4 regions of the Rhizobium sp. BK456 genome follow, and region 4 is predicted to be linked to each of the others. Evidence: predicted binding sites of a transcription regulator. Region 4 holds the regulator's gene; each other region holds the start of a gene.

Region 1 (4,192 bases), on a different contig from region 4:
GATGTGCGGCCGCCACGTCTGCATGTCCTGCGAGCCCAACCAGTGGACGAAATCGCTGCGTAGGGCATCGCGGATCGAGTTCAGCTCAGTGCTTTCAATTGTGAATGCCACGCCGGCTCCGAGATGACGGACGCCGGTAGCGCGGGCTGAAATCGTGCGCGTCTCCTTCGCAACAAATTGAAGGCTTTCGACGATCCTCCCAACATATTCGCCCGGCAGCCGGTGAAACATCGTCAGATGAGCCCGCAGGAAATTCCGATCTTGGGGAAAATGTTTCTGACGTAGCAGATCGAAAGGGATGAGATCATGCTCCGCAATTTGTGCTGTCACGATCATCGGATGGCGTGTCTTCAAGTCGGCGGTCCGGGCTCATCAAGTAAAGTCAAATCAGTCACAAAAGCGTCTGCTGGGCCGGAACCGGCACCGTGGGTACTTTCCCTCCTCGCCGCAGCAGCTCCGTCTCGGCGCTGAAGCGCACATCGGTATCGCGATCACTTAGGAAGGCAGTCAGCGCCTCTATGGTCAAGCGATCCCAGCTTTTGCCGCGGTCAGGGCCCGCGGGCACCCGCGGTAACAAGCCCGGCTCTGAACTCCAAAACAGGAGCTCATCCAACGAAGCGGCGTTTAGCTCGTCACGCAGATGATGGGCCGTGACATAGGCGTCGGGCATGGCCCGATGGGCGGGAAGGCCGATCTCATGGATCAGACCTTCGGGCCTGCGCTGATAACGCAGCATCTGGTTGGAAAACCTTGGAAGCTCCGGCCAGACACGCAAAGCGCATTTCCATGTGCAGATCCAGGGCGTAACACCGGCCAGTCTTGGCGTGCAGTATCGCTGCTCGAAGGCGGCACGGTGTGCGGCAAGCGCCGCGATCGGGTGCGGTGGCCGCAAGATGCTGGGCGCTACCTCTTTCCAGAACGGTGCGCTTCCGACTTCATAATCCTGGATATGATGGATCGCCATGGTGTCGGCCGAAATCGGCCGGCCCGGATTCACGAGTGCCGAGCCACGCTCCTCCGAAACTTCCCACCGCCCATCTTCGTCCTGAACGACGTCCTGCCACCCGATCTCACAGACATCGCTCGGCCCGTTGCCGGCGGTTTCAAGGTCGATAACGCGAATACAGGATGGCAACATTTCGGCTTTCAATGCTTGATTTGCTCCAGGTCCTTCTGCTCAGAAACCGAGGCCGAGCTGCGGTTGTTCCCCGTTTTCGGAATCTTTGTCATTGGTCAGCGACGACAGCGTCACACCAAGAAGCCGGACTGGTCGCTTGAACGGATAGACACCGGCCAGAAGGACGTTGGCCGCGCCGAGGATGTCCTCAACACCTGCAAAGGGGAGAGCAGTTGTTTTGCTCCGGGTGGCCTGGGTAAAGTCGGAGTACTTTATTTTCACGGTTACCGTCTTGCCGCTGAACCCCTTGGCTTCGCAGTAGGACCAAACCTTTTCCGCAAGCGGCTCGAGCTCCTGTGTCGCCACATCAAGGTCGTCGATGTCGACGGCAAATGTATCTTCCGCGCCGACCGATTTACGCACCCGGTCGGGCCGGACCTGCCGCTCATCGATGCCCCGAGCAATACCATAGAAGTACGGGCCCGACTTTCCGAAATGCTCGACTAGGAACTGCAGGGACTTTGCCTTCAAATCCACACCGGTCTCGATACCGAGCCGGTGCATCTTCTCCGCCGTAGCCGGGCCGACGCCATGAAATTTCTTGACCGCAAGTTGCTCGACGAACGCCGGGCCGTTCTTCGGCGTGATGACCGCTTGGCCGTTCGGCTTGTTGAGGTCGGACGCCATCTTGGCGAGGAACTTGTTGTAGGAGATGCCGGCCGAAGCATTCAGCCCAGTCACAGCCTTGATGCTGGCACGGATTTCCCGCGCGATCTCGGTGGCAACCGACATGCCCTTGAGGTTTTCGGTGACGTCGAGATAAGCCTCGTCGAGCGACAGCGGTTCAATGAAAGGCGTATACTCTGCAAAAATCTCGCGGATCTGCTGCGAGACCGCGCGATAGACTTCGAACCTGGGCTTCACGAAGATCAGATCCGGGCACTTCCGCGCCGCCGTGATCGACGGCATTGCCGAGCGAACGCCGAACTCCCGCGCCTCGTAGCTTGCTGCTGCAACGACGCCGCGAGCAGCCGCTCCGCCGACAGCGAGTGGCTTGCCACGAAGCTCCGGATTGTCGCGCTGCTCGACCGATGCGTAGAAGGCATCCATGTCGACATGGATGATTTTCCTGATGGTTGAGATGGTGGTGAGATCCATGGCGATTGAGCGTCACTGGCGAAAACGAAACAGGAACATATCATCTTCCGACATGGTATCCAAGTGCTGGCCATGTTCGGAGGACCTCCAGAGGGAAACTCCACGCTTCTTCAGGCGTTTGATCATGAATTAGATTAGATAGGAGATTGAACCATGGCCGACGACAGCACCACAACCATCACAGCCGTTTTCAAAACACGAGAGGCTGCCGATCTCGCGGTAGAACATCTCGTCCAGCAGCACGGTATTGCTCGACCGGACATCTTTATCCAATCGACCTCGGCTAAGAATACCGCTGGCTCTGCTCCATCAGGCGGCGATGTCTCTCACGATGGTGGTGCGCGCGGCGATGCTCCGCTGGAGGGCGAGATCGAAGTTTCAGCCGATATCAATTCCAGCATGATCCCTGCGGTCCAGCAGACATTCGGGGACGTCGGCGCAATCCGGGTCTCCGGACGCTGATCCCGGAGATCCCCGATGGCCGACGCGCTCTCCACCTACCGTTCTCAACGTGATTTCCAAAAAACCAAAGGAGCCGGGCGGCGACGGCGGAGCCGGCAGAATATCAGAAAAATCGCGGATGGCGGCAGCTGACGCTGAATGAGCTGCGGGATGCGAGACGGCAGGCAAGGTCTCTGAAACGCGCAAGCGCAGAAATCAAGAAGGTGTCGAGGGAAGGCAGGACTGGCAGAGGTAGATCCCGACTTGCGAGGGCCATTCTTTAAGTCTCGCAACAACACGGATGGAGGAATGACATGTACATCGATGGCGCATGCCAATGCGGAAAGATCGCCTATGAAGCCGAGGTGGATCCGCAGGACGTCGCGATCTGCCACTGCACCGACTGCCAGAGATTGACTGGCACCGCGTACAGGGCAACCGTCAGCACACAACGCAGCCAGTTCCAGATCACGTCCGGTGAGCCCAAGCTTTATGTTAAGACCGCCGACAATGGTCGTCGGCGGCTGCAGTTCTTCTGTGCCGATTGCGGATCGCCCGTCTACACGGCTGGAGAGCAGGAAGATGCCGAGCAGGTTGGGATCAGACTGGGAACGGTGAACCAGCGTAAGGATCTGAAGCCCCGCTCGCAGATATGGTGTTCGTCGGCGTTAGCATGGGCCCTGGATATTACTAAACTTCCAGGTCGACCGGGCGATTGAGCGTCCCCTTAGAAGACGTAAGTGAACCGCTTTTCGACGTGCGCATCTTTGTCGAGAAATTCGCGATCGGATACTTGCCTCTGCGGGATCCGCGAGGAATGCCTTTCACCTGAGGGGCAGGCGGAACTTCCTGACTCCGCGATCGTTTTCCGCTGACCAAAATCATTAGGAGGATTGCAAATGGCAACGACGTCCCAAGGCAGAGCGCAGGATCGCGCCAAGGTCGCAGCCGGACAAGATCATGAAGTCCGTTACGAAGCGAAGAAGGAAGGTGTTTCCAAGGACACGGTCAAGAAAGCCGTGAAGAGCGCAGGGAATTCTCGCAAGAAGGTCGAAGCGGAAATCGGCCGCCGGTAGGCCGTGAAGCTCGCCACCTAAACGTCAACGGCGTAAACGGCCGGCTTGAAGTCCTCCATGGTTGGATGAGGCCGAGCCGGACGTAGTCTGTCTGCAGGAGCTGAAGGCGCCGCAGGAGAAGTTCCCGTCAAGGCGATCGAGGCAGCCGGGTACGGCGCCGCTGGCAGGGCGAGAAGTCTTGGAACGGCGTCGCAATCCTCGCACAAAGGGGCTGGAGCCTCACCTTACGAAAAAGGGACTGCCAGGCGAACCGGAAGTGCTACATCGAGGCAATCGTCGAGGGGACCATTATCGGAGCGCTCTACCTCCCGAACGGCAACCCATACCGCGGGCCGAAATTCGATTACAAACTCCGCCGGTTCAAGAGGCTGCATGACGATGCGGTGGAGCTGCCAGAACT
Region 2 (4,192 bases), on a different contig from region 4:
AAGCCGAAGCGGCCCACATCGTTGCCGCCGCTGAGCGCGAAGCCGAAATGCTAACCGCCGAAGCAAAGAAGAAGACGGAAGAATTCGTCGCCAACCGAACGGCGCTTTCCGAGCAGAAGATCAAGCAGGCCGAGGCCGAAGCGATGAAGGCGGTCCGTTCCGCCGCCGTCGATCTCGCGATCGCGGCTGCCGAAACGGTGCTCGCCAAGCAGGCCGACGCCAAGGTCCAGTCCGAGCTCTTCGGCAACGCCGTCGGCCAGGTCAAGACGCGGCTCAACTGAGCAGTATCGAATGAAATGAGCAAAAGGCCGGGCATGTCCCGGCCTTTTCTTGTTGATAGTTCCTTTTATGAAATCCGAGCCTGTCCGGTTGGGGAGGGGGCCTAAAGCAGCTCTCGGCAGTCTGGAGTCCAGACCTATTCCGAGATCAGCTCGTCCATCTCAGGACCGTCCTCGACCTTGCGCAGCGGCCGAAAGCTCATCCGGTGCAGGGAGCAGGGGCCTAGTTTTTCGATGCCGGCGCGGTGCTGCGCCGTGCCGTAGCCGACATGAGCGGCAAAGCCGTAATCCGGAAAGACGTGATGGGCGCGCGCCATCATCCGGTCGCGTGTGACCTTGGCGACGATCGAGGCGGCGGCGATCGAGACCGAACGGGCATCGCCCTTGACGACAGCCTGTCCGGGGCAATCGAGGCCGGGCGGCACGTCGAGCCCGTCGGTCAGCACGTAGCTTGCCGGGATGGCGAGGCTGCAGATGGCGCGGCGCATGGCGTCGAGGCTCGCCTTACGGATATCCGTCTCGTCGATACGTGTCGAGCTGGAGGAGGCGATCGAGACGGTGGCGGTCGCCAGGATCTGCACGAACAGCTCCTCGCGCCGTTGCGCCGAAAGCTGCTTGGAATCGTTCAGCCCCTCCGGGATGCGCTTCGGGTCGAGGATGACGGCGGCAGCAACGACCGGCCCGGCGAGCGGCCCGCGGCCGGCCTCGTCGGCGCCGGCGACCGGCCAGTGGCCGGCCTTGCGGGCTTTGAGCTCCAGCCGGAAATCCGGCACGAGGGGAACCGCTTGGAACAGCTGGGGAGAATCGGGTGGCGTGCGAGGTTTCATGCGGCTGAGCCTCGCACGCCAACCCGATTGCCCGCAAGTCCCCGATCAGGGCGGCGGTCGGGGACCGGGTCCGGCGGATGGTGGCGGTCAGTGCCATCCGCGGGAATTGCGCTCGGGGCTCGAAAACAGGGCGGTTTTTCTGAGCAGCCGATGCGCAAGCTTGAAGCAATTCCGGGAAAAGTGCGGCACGGTTTTCCGTCCGGAATTGCGTAAAAAGTCAAAAAGCAATTCCAGACAAAGCGAGAAGCCAAGAATTGCGTAAGACAAAGCCTAGAGCAGCGACAGCTGCACGCCGCTGCCATCGGGCGGCACGAACAGATCGTCGCGCAGCGGCATGCCGCGCCGCGTCAGGCCGAAACGCCTGGCGGCCATTTCAAAGCGTCGGGCGATCTGCCAGGCATAGGGACCGGCGCCCTTCATGCGCTTGCCGAATTCGGCATCGTAATCCTTGCCGCCGCGCATCGAGCGCACCAGCGACATCACATGCCGGTAACGATCGGGATAATGCTGCAGCAGCCAGTCGCGGAAGAGCGGGCTGACCTCGAGCGGCAGTCTCAGGATGACATAACTCGCCTCGGCAGCGCCGGCAGCCTTGGCCGATTCGAGGATGCGCTCCAGCTCGTGATCGTTCAGCGCCGGGATCAGCGGTGCAGCCATCACAGCCGTCTGGATGCCGGCTTCCGACAGTGTGTGAATGGTCTCCAGCCGGCGCGGCGGCGTGGCGGCGCGCGGCTCCATCGTCCGGGCAAGCTTGCGGTCGAGCGTGGTGACCGAGATGCCGACGCGCACCAGGTTCTTCGCCGCCATCTCCCGCAGAATGTCGAGATCCCGCAGGATCATCGCTGACTTGGTCACGATCGATACCGGGTGGTTCGCCTTGTTCAAGACCTCGAGAATACCGCGCATGATGCGCCATTCCTTTTCGATCGGCTGATAGGGGTCGGTATTGGTGCCGATTGCGATCGCCCGCACCTTGTAGCCCGGCTTGGCAAGTTCCCGTTCCAGCAGTTTTGCCGCATCCGGCTTGGCGAAGAGCTTCGTCTCGAAATCAAGCCCCGCCGAAAGCCCCATATAGGCGTGCGTCGGCCGGGCGAAACAATAGATGCAGCCATGCTCGCAGCCGCGATAGGGATTGATCGAGCGGTCGAAGCCAATGTCAGGCGATTCGTTGCGGGTAATGGCCGTGCGCGGCTTCTCGATCTGCACGTCCGTCTTGAACGGCGGCAGCTCTTCCAGCGTCTGCCAGCCATCGTCGAAGGTCTCGCGCTGCAGCGCCTCGAACCTGCCTGTCGGGTTCAATCCCGCCCCGCGCCCACGGCGCCGATCGACCTCGATCCGCAGCCCGGAGGACACGATCATCGCATCGGCAATATCTGCCGTATTGGCAGGCGCGAATGCGGCCTGCCCTGCCAAGGACTGCTCTCTCATCGGATTCTCCCGCGGCAAAAGCCATCGCTTCCGCCCGTTTTGATGATTAAATTCCTATCCGCAAAACAAGAACAATGCAAGAACAAAATGCGGAAAACGCCGCTGGCAATAATTTGTACGGCGCATTATGAATGGGCGATGTTGACGGTTGTTCTCGAATGTCAGGATCAGGAAACTGAGCTGGCCCAGACTTTATCGGTATTGGTGGCAGGCGCGGTAGAGGGGCTGGTCAGCGATGTGGTCGTGCTCGATCACGGCTCGCGCGACGGCAGCTCGCGGGTCGCCGACGCCGCTGGCTGCCGGTTTTATTTGCACTGGGATATCAAGGACATCGTCCGCTCCGCCCGCGGCGAATGGCTGCTCTTCGTCGAGCCCGGCGCGCGGCCTCAGGCCGGCTGGATCGACGAGATCGCCGAATATATGGCGCTGAACAAGCTGCCGGCGCGCTTCACCGCCTCGCGCGGCTACCGGCGCCCGTTTCTGAAGCGCATCGGTCGCGCCGCGCCGCCGTTGGAACTCGGTCTGCTGATGCCGAAGAACCAGGCGCTCGCCGCCGCCCAAAGCGGCATGGCCCTTGCCGAATTCGCCAAGGGCCAGAAGCCGCGCAAGCTCGCCAGTGAATTGATTCCTTCCTGGGTGGCGCGCGCCGCTCGGTAGACGATTTCGCTCTCAATCTTGAGCTGGGCTTGACCGCGCATATCTGGTTGGCGCCGAAAACGTCTTCTCCCCGTGAAGAACGGGGAGAGGGGACGTGCCCTGCGAGACGTTAGCGGGGAACGGAGAGGTTGCGGCATATCCCCTTCGCCCCGCAAGCGGGGAGAAGGTGGCCGCAGCCGGATGAGGGGCTGGTCCCGCAATAACGTCGGCGATTGCAACCCACCATCGCGCAAAAGATGGCGCCCAATCGGATTTTGCGCTATAATTCTTCCATGGCGCCGCCGAAGCGCCTCGCTTCGCAACGGATGGCCATGGATGCCGGTGGACGGCAGAACAGGTCGGCGACAATCTCCTCTTCTGCCGGGTTCCCGGCGGAAGGAGGTGCGTCATGGTACGCAATATGCTCTACGGCCTGCTGGCCGTCATATTGCCGACATTGGTGATCGCGCATCCGCATTCGGCAGCATCGCAGACGATGCTCAGTTGCGCAGGCCGATCCGAGGTCGTCAATTTCCTGGACAAGAATTTCGCCGAAAAGCTGACAGCGGTCGGACTGGTCAACGAGAACGCCGTTCTTGAGGTCTATGCCGCCGAAAGCGGCACCTGGACGCTCGTCGTCACGGATGTTCACGGCATAAGCTGCATCCTGCTGTCGGTTGACAGCTGGGAAACGATGCCCACTCTGCCGGGCCTTGCCACATAGCGAGCCGGGTTCGGTAGCCTATTTCATCGCGCCGCGTTTCAGGTGTTCGTCCAGACGCGGCATGATCTCGACGAAATTGCACGGCAGGCTGCGGTAGTCGAGCTGTGCTTTCAAAATGCCGTCCCAGGCATCCCGGCAGGCGCCGGGCGACCCCGGCAGCGCGAAGATGAAAGTGGCGTTGGCAACGCCCGCCGTGGCGCGAGACTGGATCGTCGCCGTGCCGATCTTGTCGTAGGAGATGCGGTGGAAGACGGCGGAAAAGCCGTCCATGCGCTTTTCGAACAAGGGCTCCAGCGCTT
Region 3 (4,192 bases), on a different contig from region 4:
TGAAGGAGGCGGGCGTCGCCATTGCCCTCGTCCTGATCCTGGCGTTTTTCTCGGCGACGGCGCCCTATTTTGCCACGCCTGAGAATTTCCTGAAGATCTTTGTGCAGATCGCCATCAACACCGTGCTGGCCGCCGGCATGACCTTCGTCATCCTGGTCGGCGGCATCGATCTCTCTGTCGGCTCGCTGCTTGCCCTTTGCACGGTGATCGGTGCGACGATCATGATCAATCCGGCGTTTTCGCCATGGCAGGCCATCATTCTCGCCTGCCTGGCCTCGATGGGCACCGGTGCCGTGCTAGGCGCCGTCAACGGCTGGATCTGCGAGAAGTGGAAGCTTCCGTCCTTCATCGTCACCCTTGGCATGCTGAATGTCGCGAGCGGCCTGGCCCGCGTCGTCAGCGACAATTCGACGATTACCGGCCTACCTCAGCCTTTCGTCGATTTCGGCAACCTGATCTTCTGGGGCATCTTCCCGTCGATCTTCCTGATTGCGATCGTCGTCGTCCTCATCGGCTGGTTCGTGCTGCGCTACACCGTCTTCGGCCGCTTCGTCTTCGCCATCGGCACCAATGAAGAGGCCGTCCGCCTGTCGGGTCACCAGCCGAAACGATACAAGATCGCCGTCTTCACCATCTCGGGGCTGACGGCCGGCATTGCTGCCATGGTCTATTTGCTCCGCCTCAATGTCGGCAGCCCGGTCGCCGGCATCGGCTACGAACTGAATGCCATCGCCGCGGTCATCATCGGCGGCACCAGCCTCTCGGGCGGCAAGGGCTCGATCATCGGCACGTTGGTCGGGGCCTGCATTCTGCAGGTGCTGTCGACCGGATTGCAGCTCTTGGGCGCCGACGACAACATCAAGCCGATCGTCATCGGCGCCGTCATCGTGCTCGCCGTCATTCTCGACAGCTATCGCGGCCGGCTGATGCGCATCCTCGAAACCCGGTAATTGGCTGGCGCCGCAAGCCTTGATTGACCGTTGCGTTTGATACCGGGCCGACCTACATCTGTCCGGCATTCAGCGAGGGACGGAAATGGCCAAGATCACCAATGTAGCGGTCCAGATGGACCATGTCGCCGGCATCAATATTGCGGGCGACTCCACCTTCGCCATGAGCTTGGAAGCCCAAGCGCGCGGCTACCGGCTGTTCCATTACACGCCTGAACGCCTGAGCTTCCGCGACGGCAAGCTCTATGCCAGCGTCGAGCCGATGCTGCTGCGCGACGTCAAGGGCGATCACTTCGAGCTCGGCGCGCCCGAGCGCGTCGATCTGTCGACCATGGACGTGGTGCTTCTGCGCCAGGACCCGCCCTTCGACATGGCCTATATCACCTCGACGCATCTGCTCGAGCGCATCCACCCGAAGACGCTCGTCGTCAACGATCCGGCCTGGGTGCGCAATTCGCCGGAAAAGATCTTCGTCACCGAATTTGCCGACCTGATGCCGAAGACGCTGATCACCAAGGATCCCGCCGAAATCCGCCGCTTCCGCGACGAGATGGGCGATATCATCCTGAAGCCGCTCTACGGCAATGGCGGCGCCGGTGTCTTCCATTCCACGCGCGACGACCGCAACCTCTCTTCGCTGCTGGAAATGTTCGGCCAGCTTTTCCGCGAGCCGTTCATCGCCCAGCAATATCTGCCGGACGTGCGCAAGGGCGACAAACGCATCATCCTGGTCGACGGCGAATTTGCCGGCGCCATCAACCGCGTGCCGGCCGAGCACGACAGCCGCTCCAACATGCATGTCGGCGGCCGCGCCGAGGCGACCGAGCTGACGTCGCGCGAACAGGAAATCTGCGAGCGCATCGGTCCGGCGCTGCGGGAACGCGGCTTCCTGCTCGTCGGCATCGATGTGATCGGCGATTACATGACCGAGATCAACGTCACCTCTCCGACAGGCATCCGCGAAGTGAAAAAATTCGGCGGCGCCGATATCGCAAGCCTGCTCTGGGACGCGATCGAGCGCAAGCGCGGCTGAGCCTACCGCGCGAGCCACCCGCGCCTGCTGTGACCGGGCACAACCCCGGTCACAGTCCATATCTGACTCCGTTCCTTTCTTGTTCTTGTTTTATTCCTATTCCCATGCCAGATTGCAACCGCTGGCCCTGAAGGGTTGCAGGCGGTATAAGAGTTGGCGGGCAGGGGGACGGGTTTATGGTCGCGCGTGTCAGTACGGTGGCATTTCAGGGCATCGAAGGCGTGCCGGTCGAGGTCCAGGTCATGGTCGCGCCCGGCAAGGTCGGCATGCAGATCGTCGGCCTGCCCGACAAGGCCGTGGCCGAAAGCCGCGAGCGGGTGCAGGCCGCCCTTCATGCCTCCGGCCTGTCGCTGCCGGGCAAGCGGGTGACCGTCAATCTGGCGCCCGCCGATCTGCCGAAAGAGGGCTCGCATTTCGATCTGCCGATCGCGCTTGCCCTGATGGCCGCCCTCGGCGCCATTCCCGCCGATGCGCTGTCGGATTATGTCGTCGTCGGCGAACTCAACCTCGACGGCACCATCGCCGCGATATCAGGCGCGCTGCCGGCTGCCATCGGCGCCAATGCGCTCGGCAAGGGGCTGATCTGCCCGGCCGAAAGCGGCGCCGAGGCCGCCTGGGCCGGCGCCGAGGTCAATATCCTCGCGCCGCGCAGCCTGATCGCCCTTGCCAATCATTTCCGCGGCACCCAGGTCCTCACCCGGCCGGAAGCGTCGATCCGCGCCAACGCCGCCAACCTGCCGGATCTCGCCGAGATCAAGGGCCAGGAAAGCGCCAAGCGCGCGCTCGAAGTGGCGGCCGCTGGAGGCCATAATCTCTTGATGGTCGGCCCTCCCGGCTCCGGCAAATCGATGCTGGCCGCACGGCTGCCGTCGATCCTGCCGCCGCTTTCGGCGGCCGAGCTGCTTGAAGTCTCGATGGTCCATTCGATCGCCGGCCAGCTTACCGGCGGCAAGCTTTCCGATCGCCGTCCCTTCCGCACTCCGCATCATTCCGCCACCATGGCGGCCCTCGTCGGCGGTGGCCTGCGCGCCCGGCCGGGCGAAGCCTCGCTTGCCCATCATGGCGTACTCTTCCTCGACGAGTTTCCCGAATTCACGCCGCAGGCGCTCGATGCGCTGCGCCAGCCGCTCGAAGGCGGCGAATGCGTCATTGCGCGCGCCAATCACCGCGTCTCCTATCCGGCCAAATTCCAGCTGATCGCGGCGATGAACCCCTGCCGCTGCGGCATGGCGGGCGAGCCCGATCACACCTGCGCCCGCGGCCCGCGCTGCATGAGCGATTACCAGGCCCGCATCTCCGGCCCGCTGATGGACCGCATCGATATCCGCATCGACGTACCCGCCGTCTCCGCCGCCGATCTCATCCGCCCGATGGCCGCCGAGGCCAGCGCCGACGTCGCCCGCCGCGTCGCCCGCGCCCGCGAACGGCAGCAAGAGCGCTTCGAGGCCGCCGGCGCCAAGGGCATCGGCACCAATGCCCGCTGCTCCACATCAATGATCGAGAAACTCGCCGAACCGGATGCCGCCGGCCTGCAGCTCTTGCGCGACGCCGCCGAAAAAATGAAATTCTCCGCCCGCGGCTACCACCGCGTCCTCAAGGTCGCCCGCACCCTGGCTGATCTCGACGGCAAACCGACCGTCGGCCGCCTGCATCTTGCCGAAGCGATTTCTTACCGGATCGCGGGGGAGAGGCTGACGGCGGCGGCGTAAGAAGAGTGGATTTTCTAACAAGTCTGAGGCCGGCTGGGCCGGCGCCGAGGGTAATATGCTCGCGCCAACCCCACAGCCTGATCGCCCTTGCCAATCATTTTCGCGGCATTCAGGTCCTGCCCCCTGACAGAATAACGCGTCCACGGTGGAAAAAAGTTCGCTGTTAGCGAATATTGTTCTTGTAATTGCGGCAGGGCGAGTCTACATCTCGTTTCAGATCACGAGCGGAAGAAGTCGTTATTTTCAGGCCATTCGCGAAAGCGAATGCCGTGGAGGGCCTTCGTGCCCTCTGATCTTACCCGGACGCCCGAGGAGACCCGAGAGGGGACGACGGCGGCGGGCGAAGCAGAAGCAACCCCGACGAGCGGGTTGCTTCTAGGTAGACGGTGCATGCTGCTGGTTCCGAGTCTGTTTGGCGACGACCCTTAGGGATGGTCCCGAGGGCAAACAGAAGGGAATCTCTATGTCTGTAGAAGAAAGTGATCGCCAGCGGCAGCGGT
Region 4 (4,192 bases):
GCCGCGCCCGCGGTGGTGAAACGGTCGGCAAGGACCCAGTCCGCGATGCCGTTGCGCCACCGGCTGCCGGCCGCGGCCTCGCAATCGCTGCGTGCCGGAATCCGCATGCTGGGCGAGGAGGCCGACCATGGCCGACTGCTGCTGTTCTCGCCGGTCTTCCTCGGCGCCGGGGCGGCCTTCTGGTTTCTCGCGCCATGGGATTTTCCCCTCGTCGCGTCGCTTCTCTGCCTAGCGATGCCGGCGGTCGTGGTTCTCGTCGCCGGCCCCAGCCGGCCGGTGCTGCAGGCCAGCTTCCTGGCGTTGGCGCTTTTCGCCTGCGGCATGCTCTCAGCACAATTCGAGAGCTGGAGGGCTTCGACCGTGATCCTCGATTCATCCGTGACGACGACGGTGACCGGCCGTGTCGAACGGCGGGAAGGCGATGGACGTGGGCGTTGGCGCTACATCCTTGCCGTCACCGGCACGGAGGCGCCGGAGCTGAAGCGGCGGCCGGGGCGCATCACCGCGATCGTCCGCGGCGCCGATACGCCTTTCGAGATCGGTGACATCATCACCGGCAGGGCGCGGCTGACGCCTCCGGCAGGCCCAGCGCTGCCTGAACTCAACGATTTCTCCTTCAGTGCCTATTTCGACGGCATCGGTGCCAACGGCTTCTTCTATGGCGCTCCGGAGAGGGATTTGGGGGCGGGCCCGCAGGGTGCAATGTCGACGTCGGAAGCAATGCTCGAATGGCTTTACCGGCTGCGCAGCGGTATCGGCGATCGCATTCGATCGATCCTGCCCGGCGATACGGGCGCTTTTGCCGCTGCTCTGGTGACCGACGAGCGGCGCGCCATCTCGAATGCGACGACGGAGGCGCTGCGCCAGTCCGGCCTTGCTCATATCGTCGCGATCTCGGGCCTCAACATGGCGTTGTCGGCCGGCATCTTCTTCGTCGGCTTCCGGATGCTGCTCAGCCTCTTTCCAGGTGCTGCCCAGGCCTATCCGACCAAGAAGATCGCCGCAGCAGGCGCGCTCATCGCCGTCACCGCTTACTACCTGATCTCCGGCTTCGGGGTCTCGGCTGAACGCGCCTTTATCATGATGGCCATCATGCTGATTGCCGTCTTCTTCGATCGGCCGTCGATCAGCCTGCGCAATGTCGTGCTCTCGGCCCTCGTCATCATCGCCATTTCGCCCTCCGAAGTCCTGGGCCCGAGCTTCCAGATGTCCTTTGCCGCGACATTGGCGCTGGTATCGGGTTATCAGTTGTGGAAGGAGCGGCGCATTCGCGAAAACGCTTTGCTGAGGCTGCCGGTCTTCCGGCCGCTCGTTGCGGTCGCCGGTTTCTTCGGCGGCGTCTTCCTGACTTCGCTGATCGGCGGTTTTTCCACGGCGCTGTTTTCGATCGAACATTTTCATCGCCTGACCGCTTACGGCCTGCCGGCAAACCTCGCGACGATGCCGATCATCTCCTTCATCGTGATGCCGGCCGGGCTGCTGGCGATGTTGCTCATGCCGTTCGGTCTGGACGCTCCGCTCTGGAAGGTGGTCGGCTTCGGCCTTGATCTGGTGATCGCGGTCGCCAAGACAGTGTCCGGCTGGGGCGGCGATATCGGCGTCGGCCGCTTGCCCGCCTGGTATTTCGCCATCGCCGTGGCAGGCTTCCTGCTGCTGACGCTGCTCCGCACCCGGCTGCGCCATGCCGGCTCAGCAATCCTCGCCGTTTCGACCTTCATTCTGTTGATTCTGCCGGTTTCCCGGCCGCCGGATCTGGTGATTTCGGAGGATGGCGGTCTGGTCGCGCTCGTCGAGACCGCGGCAATGGCTTCCAATCGTGAAAACCCGCCGGATTTCATCTTCGACCAGTGGCAAAGAGCGCTGGTCCTGCCGACGCATCACCCGCCGAAGATGCTGGGTGGCCCCGCTATCCCGCCGGAGGGGGAAGACCGACGCGTCAGGCTTTCCCGCGAGCAACAGAATGAAGCAAGGACAGCGATGCGGGGGGCCGCCGCGGGCGGTGAAACAAACCGCTTCTCCTGCGTCAAAAAGGCCTGGTGCATATCAAGGCTTGGCAATGGCCGTGTGGTAAGCATCATCGACAATGCCGCTTATCTCGGCCCGGCCTGCGATGCAGCCGATATCGTCGTGACGCCGGTCCGCCTGCGTTTCAACAGCTGCCGCTCAGGCGCGACGCTCTTCACCGGTGAGACGCTGCGCAAGACCGGTTCCCTCGAGCTGCGCTTCGCAGATACCGGCCTGGAGGTCGCAACCGCATTCGAAACGCTGTCGCGGCCATGGATGCGCCAGCGCGCCTATGACTGGCGCAGCAACAGTTTTACCGAATCCGGCCTGTCCAGTGTCAGTGATAGCGGCGAATGAGGCCGACGAGCTTGCCCTGCACCTTGACGCGGTCGGGCCCAAAGATCCGGGTCTCGTAAGCCGGGTTGGCCGCCTCAAGCGCGATCGAGGCGCCCTTGCGGCGGAAGCGCTTCAGCGTCGCTTCCTCGTCATCGACGAGGGCAACGACGATGTCGCCGGGGCTTGCGGTGCTGCCGTTGCGGATGATCACCGTGTCGCCGTCGAAGATGCCGGCGTCGATCATCGAATCGCCCTTCACCTCCAGCGCATAATGTTCACCGGAGCCGAGCATGTCGGCGGGAACGACGATGTCGTGGGTATTGTTCTGGATTGCCGATATCGGAACACCGGCAGCGATTCGGCCCATGACCGGCACCGAGACCGAGTTGCCGTTGTCGGCGACGGGTTTTACAGGCGCGGGGGCGGCGACCGGCTGGGGCTTGCCGAGGCTGCCCTCGATGACGCTCGGCGAAAAGCCGCGCCGGGGCTGGATGCTGGGACTATAGGCTTCGGGAAGCTTGATGACCTCGAGCGCCCTGGCGCGGTTCGGTAGGCGGCGAATGAAACCGCGTTCTTCGAGCGCTGTAATCAGGCGATGAATGCCGGATTTGGAGGCCAGATCCAGGGCATCCTTCATCTCGTCGAAAGATGGCGGAACGCCGGATTCCTTCATGCGCTCATGAATGAAAAGGAGAAGCTCCTGTTGTTTGCGCGTGAGCATCGGCGTGTGACCCCTGATTGAAACAAATCCAGAACAGACACTATATGTTCCATATGTGTTCTGCAAGTAGCTAAATTTCCGTAAAACTTGCCGCCAACTCTTTGAGATTTTTATTTTCATTCGCCGGATTGGCACACATGTCTTGCATTGGGGGTGGTGCTGTCGCACATCTCTTATCGTTTGAGGGAGGGATATGATGAACGAGCGTTCCGCCAAACCGCACCCGCTGGATCATGTCGTGCTGCCCGTCGTCAATATCGATCTGGCCCGCGAGCGGCTCGGCAAGCTCGGCTTCACGGTTGCCGCCGATGCCCGCCATCCCTTCGGAACGGAGAATGCCTGTGTCTTCTTCGCCGACAAGACCTATCTGGAGCCGCTCGGTATCGCCAGCGTCGAGGAGAGCGAGGCCTCGGCGCGGCAAGGGAATGTCTTCACCGCCCGCAACCGGGCCTTCCGCTTCCGTTGCGGCGATGAGGGGCTTTCGGCGGTGGTTTTCGGCACCGAGGATGCCGGCCACGATCATCGGCACTTCGCTGCCGGCGGATCGAGCGCCGGCGAGATGCTGGAGTTCAGCCGGCCAATGAAGATGCCGGACGGTTCCGAAAGCGTCGGCAGCTTCAAACTGGCCTTTGCAGCGGATCTGCTTGCGCCGGACTTCTTTCTCTTTACCTGCCAGCGCATCAATCCATTGCCCGCCGACCGCGGCGCGCTGGAGACACATGCCAATGGCGTGACCGGCATCGCCGAGATCGCGCTGTGCGCGCCTGATGCCGCCGCCTACGCCGGTTTCGTCAGCCTTGCCATGGCGCAGTCGGCGGTCGAGAAAACCGGTTTCGGCGTCAATATCGCGGCGCCGAATGCGAAAATCAGCCTGATGACGCCGGAGGGGCTGGAGGCCTATTTCGAGGTTGCCGTCTTATCCGCCGACCGCGGCCTGCGCGGCCGGGCCATCCTCTTCACCGTCGCCGATCTTGCCGTGACAGAAGCGCATTTGGCTGCTAACGGAGTGACCTACACGCGCAAGAACAATCGCATTCTGGTGAAGCCGGCGCCCGGGCAGGGCACGCTTTTCGCCTTCGAGGAAAGATGATGAGCACTGATACGAATTCGGAAGTCAGGATCGGCGAGGGC

What was found. Region 4 encodes LexA, which represses DNA repair genes until DNA is damaged. Its sites were predicted from a motif close to TGTTCNNNNTGTGTTCNG; they were not measured.
Region 1: the regulator LexA is predicted to act here: its motif matches at 2,296-2,313, upstream of dinB (DNA polymerase IV).
Region 2: the regulator LexA is predicted to act here: its motif matches at 2,601-2,618, upstream of FHX03_RS02890 (glycosyl transferase).
Region 3: the regulator LexA is predicted to act here: its motif matches at 2,053-2,070, upstream of FHX03_RS05735 (YifB family Mg chelatase-like AAA ATPase).

What each region holds. Positions count from the first base shown of each region.
Region 1 is NZ_JACIAO010000017.1:26,750-30,941, reverse strand. It holds gene FHX03_RS32145 (2'-5' RNA ligase family protein) at 1-336, opposite strand, end outside; gene FHX03_RS32140 (exonuclease domain-containing protein) at 392-1,150, opposite strand; gene dinB (DNA polymerase IV) at 1,178-2,275, opposite strand; gene FHX03_RS32130 (hypothetical protein) at 2,429-2,737, shown strand; gene FHX03_RS32125 (GFA family protein) at 3,031-3,435, shown strand; gene FHX03_RS32120 (DUF3606 domain-containing protein) at 3,616-3,792, shown strand; partial or broken gene FHX03_RS32115 (exodeoxyribonuclease III) at 3,796-4,192, shown strand, end outside.
Region 2 is NZ_JACIAO010000001.1:522,865-527,056, reverse strand. It holds gene FHX03_RS02905 (F0F1 ATP synthase subunit B) at 1-281, shown strand, start outside; gene FHX03_RS02900 (ribonuclease HII) at 416-1,105, opposite strand; gene FHX03_RS02895 (PA0069 family radical SAM protein) at 1,376-2,533, opposite strand; gene FHX03_RS02890 (glycosyl transferase) at 2,672-3,190, shown strand; gene FHX03_RS02885 (hypothetical protein) at 3,579-3,893, shown strand; gene moaB (molybdenum cofactor biosynthesis protein B) at 3,912-4,192, opposite strand, start outside.
Region 3 is NZ_JACIAO010000001.1:1,099,083-1,103,274, reverse strand. It holds gene FHX03_RS05745 (ABC transporter permease) at 1-950, shown strand, start outside; gene gshB (glutathione synthase) at 1,036-1,983, shown strand; gene FHX03_RS05735 (YifB family Mg chelatase-like AAA ATPase) at 2,160-3,692, shown strand.
Region 4 is NZ_JACIAO010000003.1:279,261-283,452, reverse strand. It holds gene FHX03_RS10960 (ComEC/Rec2 family competence protein) at 1-2,361, shown strand, start outside; gene lexA (transcriptional repressor LexA) at 2,342-3,061, opposite strand; gene FHX03_RS10950 (VOC family protein) at 3,258-4,151, shown strand; gene kdsA (3-deoxy-8-phosphooctulonate synthase) at 4,151-4,192, shown strand, end outside.